DNA from 4 places in the Pigmentiphaga sp. YJ18 genome. Region 1 is predicted to be linked to each of the others. Evidence: predicted binding sites of a transcription regulator. Region 1 holds the regulator's gene; each other region holds the start of a gene.

Region 1 (2,197 bases):
TGAGGCGCGGCGGCTAGCCGGCCAGCGTGACCAGGTGGCCCCAGTTCAGCCGCGATTGCAGATGGAAGTAGGTCATGGCCAGCCAGCCCTTGCGCATCCACGCGGCGGCCGTGGCGTCCGGCAACTGGTCGAAGCGGGTCTCGTCAACGACCAGGAAGCCATCCAGCGTGACGCGCTCGCCGCCTTGCAGGTCCACGGCCACCTGGCGCGGGATCAGCAGGTTCTCGGCCCGCAGGGCCGCGACGTAGTCGCGCGTCATGGCCAGGCCGGCCTGGAGTTCTCCCAGGAATTGCAGCATTTCCCCGACCACGGGAGCGGGCTGCCCACCCTCGAACAGGGGCTGGGCATCGGCGGCGGAACTGCGCAGGTGTTCGGCGTCCTCGTCCACGCACAGCGCGTAGCGCTGGCTGGCCGGATCTTCCTGCAGGATGAACGGATAGCGCCGCAGGTGCGCGGGAATGTAGCGGCTGGGCCGCCACCGCCCCGCGTCGTCCACCATCAGGTTCTGCGCGTTGCGCAGGCCCAGCACCGCCATGGGCATCTGCTCCTCGCCGGCGAACACGATGGGCAGGTCGCGCGCCGCCATCGCGAACTCCGTGGCCACCAGCGGCACCGCGGTCTGGCCGCGCGCGAAGGCGTAGCCGGCCTGGCGGTCGAACCGCAGATGGGCGTGGCGCTGCGGGTCCAGGGCGCGGGCCAGGGCGAACATGGGGGCGTTGGCGCCCGCCTGGGGGGAGGTGGTCATCGATTTCCTGCTAGCAATGGGGGCCGGCCAGGCGCCGCAGCGCCGGCATGTCGAGGATCTCGACCTGCTTCTGCTGGATGCGCAGCACGCCGGACTTGGCGAAGCGCGAGAATAGGCGGCTCACGGTTTCGAGGGTCAGCCCGAGGAAGTTGCCGATTTCCTCGCGGCTCATGCGCAGCACGAAGGCCGACGAGGAATAGCCGCGTGCGGCCAGGCGTTCCGACAGGCTGATCAGGAACACGGCCAGCCGCTCCTCGGCGCGCATGGTGCCCAGGGACAGCAGCATCTGCTGGTCCTGTTCGATTTCGCGGCTCATCAGCCGCATGAGCTGGCGCTGCAGCGAAGGCAGGTGGTTGGCCAGCGAGGACAGGTCGCGCACCGGGATCACACAGACCTCGCTGTCCTCCAGCGCGATGGCGGTCGAGGCGTGGCTGTTGCGGCCCAGGCCGTCCAGCCCGACGATTTCGCCAGGCAGGTGAAAGCCGGTGATCTGCTGGCGGCCGTCGGCCAGTTCGAGATAGGTCTTCAGGGTGCCGAAGCGGATGCCGTAGACGGCGTCCAGGCCGTCCTCGAAGCGAAAGAGGGATTCGCCCCGGGCCAGCCGCACACGCTGCTGCACCAGTTCGTCCATGCGGCCGGCGTCCTCCGCGGCCATGCCCACGGGCAGGCAGAACTGCCCCAGCCCGCAGGTCGAGCAGCGTACGGAGTCTGGGGTAACTGGAATGCGTTTGGTCATGGCTTGTCTTTGTTCTGAGCCGGCCGCGGCGGCCTGGGCGGGCGCCAGCCCGGGAAGGCTAGGGCAGGCGCTTGGCGTAGCTTTGCCGCAGCATGTCGATGAAGACCCGGACGCGCAGCGGCAGATGCTTGCGCTGAGGATACACGGCGTAGATGGCGTTGGGGGGCGCGGCGAATTCGTCGAGCACCGTCACCAGCCGGCCTTCCTTGAGGTCGTCCTCGATTTCCCACAGCGATCGCCATGCCAGCCCCCGTCCGTCCAGCGTCCAGGCATGGAGCACGGCGCCGTCGGTGCATTCCAGCGTACCCGATACGCGCTGCGGTGTCGTCTTGCCGTCGACGGCGAAGAGCCAGCCGCGCGCCTGATTGACGCCGGTGCCGAAGGACAGGCAGTTGTGGCGTGCCAGGTCGGTGGGGTGCTGCGGGGTGCCGTGCCGGCGCAGGTAGGCGGGCGCGGCCACGACCATGCGGCGGTTGTCGGCCAGGCGCACGCTGACCATGCTGGAGTCGGCCAGGTCGCCGATCCGGATGGCGCAGTCATAGCCTTCGTTGACCAGGTCCACCAGCCGGTCGCTCAGGTCCAGTGTCACGGTGATGCCGGGATGGGCATCCAGCAGCCGCGGCAGCAGGGGCGCGACGTGGCGCCGGCCGAAACCGCCGGGCGCGGTGACGCGGAAATGCCCCTTGGGATGTTCGCCGCCCGCCGCCACACTGTTC
Region 2 (2,197 bases), on a different contig from region 1:
CCGGACGGCGGGAAGGGCGCGGCGCCGCCCACCAGCTTCGACGGCGCAGAGGAAAGCGCGCGCAGCGCCTCCAGCGCCGCCCGGCCCGCGGCCCGGTCATGCCAGGCCGTGGAAAGATCGCGCAGCGGCTCGAAGAAGCTTGGGGCCAGCAGCAGGACGAAGAGGCCCTGGCCGAGAGCGAGCGGACTGCCCCAGGTGCCGAAGGGCAAGGTGCCCAGCAGGTGGAATCCTACGTAGACCGCGACCATGGCGACCCCGATGGCGGAAAACAATTCCAGCACCGCCGAGGACAGGAAGGCGATGCGCAGTACCGCCATGGTACGCGTACGCAGCGTTTGTGCAACGTATGCCAGCCGTCCGGTGGTGGCGTCGACGGCATCCAGCGCCCGCAGCGTGGCCAGGCCTCGCAGGCGATCCAGCAGGAAGGCGTTCAGCGTGCCCATCTCGGCCAGATGGGCCTGGCTGGCGCGCTGGGCGCGCCAGCCCACCAGCGCCATGAACACCGGGATCAGCGGGGCCGAGGCCAGCAGGACCAGCGCCGCGACCCACGACAGCGGCGCGACGGCCGCAAGGATGGCCAGCGGCACGACCAGGATCTTCAACTGGATGGCGGGGTAGCGGGCCAGATAGGGCAGCGCGGCATCGGCCTGTTCGGCCAGCACGCTGGCCGCGTGGCCGGCGGCGGGGCGCCGCTTGTCCAGCGGAGAGCCGTTCGCCAGCGCATCGACCGCGGTGGCGCGCAGTGTCGACAGGCGGCGCCGCGCGACCTGGAAGCTCAGGCGCGCCCCCCACGCATCGCAGCCCGCGCGCAGGACGCCGGCAAGCAGGAAACAGGCGGCGGCGATCAGGCCCGCGGCCACGTCGCCCGGATCCGCCGCCATGCGCTGCACCGCCGAGGCCAGGATGCCGGCCTGGACCAGCCACGTCAGCGATCCGGCCAGTTGCAGCCAGTCGCCGGGGGAAGGGCGGAGCGCGTCGCCGGAGCGCGCGCGGGCGGGGCGGGACAGGGGCGTACTCCCGTTGTACGTTGGGCTGCCCCTAAGGTATCAGTGCTCGGTAGGACGTGACAATGATCTGCCTCAACTCGCGACATTCGGTCGCGCCCCCCGGCGGCCGGCGGCAAAAGGAAACGGCCCCGTGCAAGGGGCCGTCGTTCAGTCGCGGTAGCCGTGGCGCCGATAGTGGCGTTCTTCCCGATAGCGCCGTTCACGCTCCCAGCGCCGCTCCTGTTCCCATCGGCGCTCGCGCCAGTACGGGTCATAAGGCACGTAGCCGACCGGCCCCGGGACCACCATGACGGGAGGAGGCGGCATATAGACCGGAGCGGGAGCCATGTACACCGGAGGCGGACCATAGACGATACCGGGTATGCCGATGCCTATGGATACGCTCACGCGGGCCTGGGCCGTCGCACTGAGGGCCAACAGGGCCGCGCCCACCAGCCCTGCCATTGCCAGCCGTTTCATACAGATTCTCCGAGACTGCGATGCCCCCACTGTATGGGCGATTCCCGGCCGGCGGTTTGTGCGGGCTGTTGCAATCGTCGCCACATGTAACGCCCCCGGGGCGGGCATCGCGCTTCGCGTTGTTCGCCCGCGACGCGATCAGTAGCCCACGGTGAAGCGCCGGCCCGTGTGCGCGGGCTTTTCCACTTCGTCCAGCATCGCGATGGCGAAGTCTTCCATGGAAATCCAGCTGCGGCCGTCCGCGGCGGTCAGCAGCGCATCGCCGCCCAGGCGGAACGTGCCCGTGCGCTCGCCGGGCACGAACAGCGCCGACGGCGACAGGAAGGTCCAATCCAGGTCCTTTTCCGCTCGCAGGGCGTCCAGCCAGTCACGGCCGGCCAATGCCTCGGTCTTGTATTCGGCCGGGAACGCCGGCGTATCCACCAGCGCGGCGCCCGGGGCCACTTCCAGGCTGCCGGCGCCGCCCACCACCAGCAGCCGCGGAACGCCGGCCTGCCTGACGGGGCCGAGGACGCTGGCAAGGGGCGAGGTGGCGAAGCGGACGCTGCTGACGACCGCGTCCTGGCCGCGCAGGGCCGAGGCCAGTTTCGCGCCGTCGGCCAGGTCGATGTCCAGCGTGTCCAGTCCGGGGTCCGCGGCCAGCCTGGAGGCATGGCGTGCAATGGCGGTGACATGGTGGCCGCGGGCCAGGGCTTCGTTGACGAGGCGGCTGCCGACGTTGCCGGTGGCGC
Region 3 (2,197 bases), on a different contig from region 1:
ATACAGGGCTGTGCTGCCACGGCGACCAGCCGACGGTGGCCGACCTGTGCCTGGTGCCGCAGGTCTACAACGCCCGGCGCCTGAAGGCGAACCTGGATGGAATGCCGACGGTGGCGCGGATCGCCGACCATTGCGCCGCGCTGCCCGCCTTCCAGGCCGCCCATCCCGATGCGCAGCCGGATGCGGAATAGCATTTGAATTGCCGAGCAAAGTTTTGCTAGAATAGCGGGCTAGCTTGAAGCCTGCGCCTTTGGCGCGGCGGTTCATCAGGCTGGGCAAGGTTTCGCCGGCATAGCTCAGTTGGTAGAGCAGCGCATTCGTAATGCGAAGGTCGTAGGTTCGACTCCTATTGCCGGCACCATCAAAAAGGGGCAGCCCATCGGGCTGCCCCTTTTTCTTTGCCGTTCCCGCAAGTCTTCACGGCGAAGGTTCCTCGTCATTCTGGTCATGCATGGCCCGCAGATCGCGGGTCAGGTGCTCCATCCTGTCCGCGATTGCGCGGAGCTGCGCCGGCGGCAGGACCATATGAGCCGCCAGACGGAACAGATACAGGTGCGCGAACAAGGTGGGAATCGTCTCGTCCGTCCAGCCTGGCCAGATATCGTGGAGCGGGCCGTCCCGCTGGGATGGAGGGGCATCGGAGCCGGGCGCGACCCGGTCCGTATCGGGCGGGGGCTTCATGCCCGCTGCCGCGAGGCGGCCGGCTGCATGGGCGTCAGGCAGTGCCGGCAGGCCAGGGAACCGGGGGAAACATAACGCCCGCATCGTGGGCAAAGCGCGCCTCCGCGCCGTGCGATTTCCGCCAGACGCCGCGTCCGGCGCCGGCTCCGGATGATAAGCGCAATGGATATGGCACATATCAGGACAATCAAAACCGCGAAAAGAAGATCCATTTGCCCCTCAAATTCGGAATTTCGAGTGAGGGTGGATGATATCCACATTTTGTTACCGTGGGTTTCATTTAAGGGGCGTTCCTCCTTCCACGAACGCGGAAGGGGGCGGGCTACGGCCGGTGGACGTGACGTCCGGTTGATCCAGGTCAAGCCCGGCCGACCGCGGCCGGCTTGCGCCACCCGGCTTCATGGCACGATGGGTTCTCCCCTAAAACAATGATGGAATGCCAGCATGGGTACCGATACTTGCAGCATCTTGCTTGCCACCGATTTGAGTGCCCGCGGCGACCGGGCCCTGGACCGCGCGATCGAGATCGCCCGCCAGAGGCGTTGCAAGCTCGTCGTGCTTCACGTCGTCGAGGAGTCGCCGCTGGTCGAGCGGCTGATGGCGCGCGGCAGCCGCGAAGCGGACAGGGAAACGGCCGAGCGGGCCCTGCGCGACATCGTGGGCGAGGTGGATGTGCCGATGGAGCTGGTGCTGGAGACCGGCAATCCCGTCGAGGTGATCCAGCGTACCGCCCGCGGCCGGCAATGCGACCTGATCGTGACCGGCGTGGCCCGCGACGAGACGCTGGGCCGGCTGTTGCTCGGGTCCACGGTCGAGAAGCTGGCGCGCGAGTCGACGCTGCCCATCCTGATCGTGAAGAAGCGTCCGCACCGTAGCTATCAGCACGTCGTCGCGGCCACGGATTTCTCCGAGGGCTCCCGCCAGGCGATGAACGCGGCGCGGGCGTTCTTCCCCGCCGCGCAAATGACGCTGTTCCATGCCTATCCCACGCTGAAGGCCGATCCGGACCTGGCGGAGGTCGAGGCTGCGCGGCGCGCGGCCGAACGCCTGGCCGACGGCTTCATCGCCAACAACCTGTCCCAGGCGGGGCGGGCGGGCACGCGGCTGGTCCTGGAGCACGGCCTGCCCGAAGGCGTGGTGCCGGACTATGTGCGCAGCCATCCGACCGACCTGCTGGTGGTGGGCACGCATGGCCTGACGGGGCTGCTGCGGACCGCGATCGGCAGCGTGGCGGAACGGCTCATCTACCTGACGCCCTGCGATGCCCTGATCGTGCGGACGATGGAGCGCTGAAACCGGGCGGCATGCCGGGGTCCTGATTCCGGCATGCCGTTGTTGTTACCTAACTGCGAATAAGTCGCATTTGTGATATCGTAGCGATCTTCACGGTCAGCTACGCGATTCATTCGAATGAGTGCCACCTTGCATTGGAATACGCCGGCCCCCGTCGGGCTGCGCGTCGGCGCTGGCGCCGCGGTGGTGCTTCTGCATGTGGCGGTGGTAGGCGCGATACTGG
Region 4 (2,197 bases), 490 kb from region 1:
GCTCGGCGGCCCTGACCACCGCGATGGCTCTCTTTCCACAGTGGCCGGCGCTGCTGACGCTGCGGGCCTTGATGGGCATCACCCTGAGCGGCCTGCCGGCCGTCGCCATGGCCTACGTGGGCGAGGAAATGGAGCCGCGCGCGGCGGGCCTCGCGATGGGGCTTTACATAGGCGGTTCGGCCATCGGCGGCATGTCCGGCCGCCTGCTGGCCGGCGTGATCGCCGATGGCCACGGCTGGCGGGTCGCGGCGCTGGTCATCGGCCTGATCGGTTTCGCCGGCGCGGTGCTGTTCTGGAAGACCCTGCCCGCGTCCCGGCATTTCAAGCCGCGCGCGCTGGACCTGGCCGGCGCCCTGGGCAGCTTCCGGGCCCACCTGCGCAATCCCGTCATGCTGCGGCTGTATGCCCAGGGCTTCCTGCTGATGGGCGGCTTCGTCGCCGTGTACAACTACATCGGCTTCCGGCTGCTCGCCCCGCCGTTCTCGCTCAGCCATGCCGTGGTGGGCATGGTCTCGGTGGTCTACCTGGCGGGCATCGTCAGCTCCGCGTGGATGGGCGACCTGGCCGCCCGCCTGGGACACGGACGCGTCATGGCGGCGGGCGTCCTGCTGCAACTGGCCGGCGCGCTGCTGACCCTGTCGGGCAACCTGTGGCTGCTGGTTCTCGGGATGGCGGTGCTGACCTTCGGCTTCTTCGGCGCGCATTCCATCTGCAGTTCCTGGGTGGCGCGCGCCGCCCGGCAGGGCCGCGCCCAGGCATCGTCCCTGTACCTGTTCGGTTACTACTGCGGCTCCAGCCTGATCGGGCTGGGGGGCGGCTACGCGCTGGACCTGGCCGGCTGGAACGGCTTCATCGGCCTGGTGGTCGTCCTGCTGACGCTGGCCGCGGCCAATGCCATCCTGCTGGCGCGGCGTTCGGCGGCGGTCTAGAACCTGTTCGGTTCCGCATTCAGTTCTGGTTACCAACTCCCCCGCCGGCGCCCTTTCCTTTTGGCTTTTTTCGTACCAGACTATTCATGAGGTGCCACCGTCGCCCACGCGTGCGGCGGACTTGAGCCAGATCAAGGTTCACCCATCGCGTCGCGGCTAGGATGGAGTCATCCACTCACGGCTGGAGGCGCATATGCTGGGACGTATCGCAGTTCATCTGGATCTGGACCGGGGCTGCAGGCGGCGCGTGCGCGCCGCCGCGCAACTGGCCGCCGAGCACGATGCCACGCTGGTCGGCATCCACGCCAGCTTCGGCCGCCCCCTTCCCTATCTCTACGAAGGTTTCTTCGTTTCCGACGACGTCAATCGCATGCTGCGCCAGCGCGTGGACGACGACCGCGCCGCCACCGAGGCGCTGCTGCAGGAAGTCGCCGGCGAGACCGGCGTGACGGCGCACTGGCGCACCGGCAACGGCCTGGCCGAGAACGTCCTGAGCGAGCAGGCCCGCTATTGCGATCTGCTGGTGATGGGCCAGCCCGACGACGCCGATCCGGGCCCGCAGCAGATGCCGGTCCTCATTGCCGCCGTGATGCTGGGCGCGGGCCGCCCCGTCCTGATACTGCCGTCGGTGGGCGAATTGAACGCCATCGGCCGCCGCGTGCTGTTCTGCTGGGACGAACGGCGCGAATCGGCTCGCGCGCTGGCCGATGCCGGTCCCATCCTGGAAGAAGCCTCCGAACTGTTCGCGCTGCGGGTCGACCCGCCGTCCGAACCGGAGCAGGCCGCCCAGGTCAAGCGGGCCGATTTCCTGGCCTACTGCGCCGGGCGGCAATATCCCATCCCGCAGGAAACCGTGCGCGAGAGCGCGAGGATAGGGATAGGCAATTGCATCCTGAACGCGGCCGCAGACAACGCCTGCGACCTGATCGTGATGGGCGCCTACGGCCACAGCCGCGTGCGGGAGGCAGTCCTGGGCGGCACGACACGAACCCTGTTGGAGTCGATGACCGTGCCGGTCCTGTTTTCCCATTGATCCACGGGCCTGGAGGGCCCGGGGATCGGCAAGGAGCAGCACCATGAAGCAGAATCTACGATGGGCGGCGCCCCTGGCGCTTGCGCTGGCGGCTGCATGGCCGCTGGCCGGCCAGGCGATGGACAAGGGCGAGCAGAACGGCATCGCCTATGTAACGGGCGGCGTGGGCCAGGACGAATCGACCGCCATCCGCGCCATGGCCAAGGACTACAGCCTGCGCATGCTGGCGGCCGCC

Evidence for each region. The regulator FNR, encoded in region 1, switches genes on or off when oxygen is low (the NO sensors DNR and NnrR bind a similar motif). The targets are predictions, from matches to a motif close to TTGATNNNNATCAA.
Region 2: a site for FNR is predicted at 1,070-1,083, ahead of cydD (thiol reductant ABC exporter subunit CydD). Genes of this name have one in related genera too.
Region 3: a site for FNR is predicted at 1,030-1,043, ahead of WKR98_RS24055 (universal stress protein). Genes of this name have one in related genera too.
Region 4: a site for FNR is predicted at 1,051-1,064, ahead of WKR98_RS16930 (universal stress protein). Genes of this name have one in related genera too.

What each region holds. Positions count from the first base shown of each region.
Region 1 is NZ_JBBUKU010000002.1:175,885-178,081, forward strand. Features, by position in the region: gene WKR98_RS14640 (LysR family transcriptional regulator) at 1-3, shown strand, start outside; gene WKR98_RS14645 (SapC family protein) at 14-745, opposite strand; gene fnr (fumarate/nitrate reduction transcriptional regulator Fnr) at 756-1,481, opposite strand; gene WKR98_RS14655 (LysR family transcriptional regulator) at 1,540-2,197, opposite strand, start outside.
Region 2 is NZ_JBBUKU010000004.1:444,359-446,555, forward strand. Features, by position in the region: gene cydD (thiol reductant ABC exporter subunit CydD) at 1-1,007, opposite strand, end outside; gene WKR98_RS24580 (hypothetical protein) at 1,155-1,466, opposite strand; gene WKR98_RS24585 (NAD(P)-dependent oxidoreductase) at 1,605-2,197, opposite strand, start outside.
Region 3 is NZ_JBBUKU010000004.1:341,617-343,813, forward strand. Features, by position in the region: gene maiA (maleylacetoacetate isomerase) at 1-191, shown strand, start outside; tRNA gene WKR98_RS24045 (tRNA-Thr) at 286-361, shown strand; gene WKR98_RS24050 (hypothetical protein) at 418-681, opposite strand; gene WKR98_RS24055 (universal stress protein) at 1,126-1,974, shown strand; gene WKR98_RS24060 (energy transducer TonB) at 2,092-2,197, shown strand, end outside.
Region 4 is NZ_JBBUKU010000002.1:669,028-671,224, reverse strand. Features, by position in the region: gene WKR98_RS16935 (MFS transporter) at 1-929, shown strand, start outside; gene WKR98_RS16930 (universal stress protein) at 1,123-1,962, shown strand; gene WKR98_RS16925 (carboxypeptidase-like regulatory domain-containing protein) at 2,006-2,197, shown strand, end outside.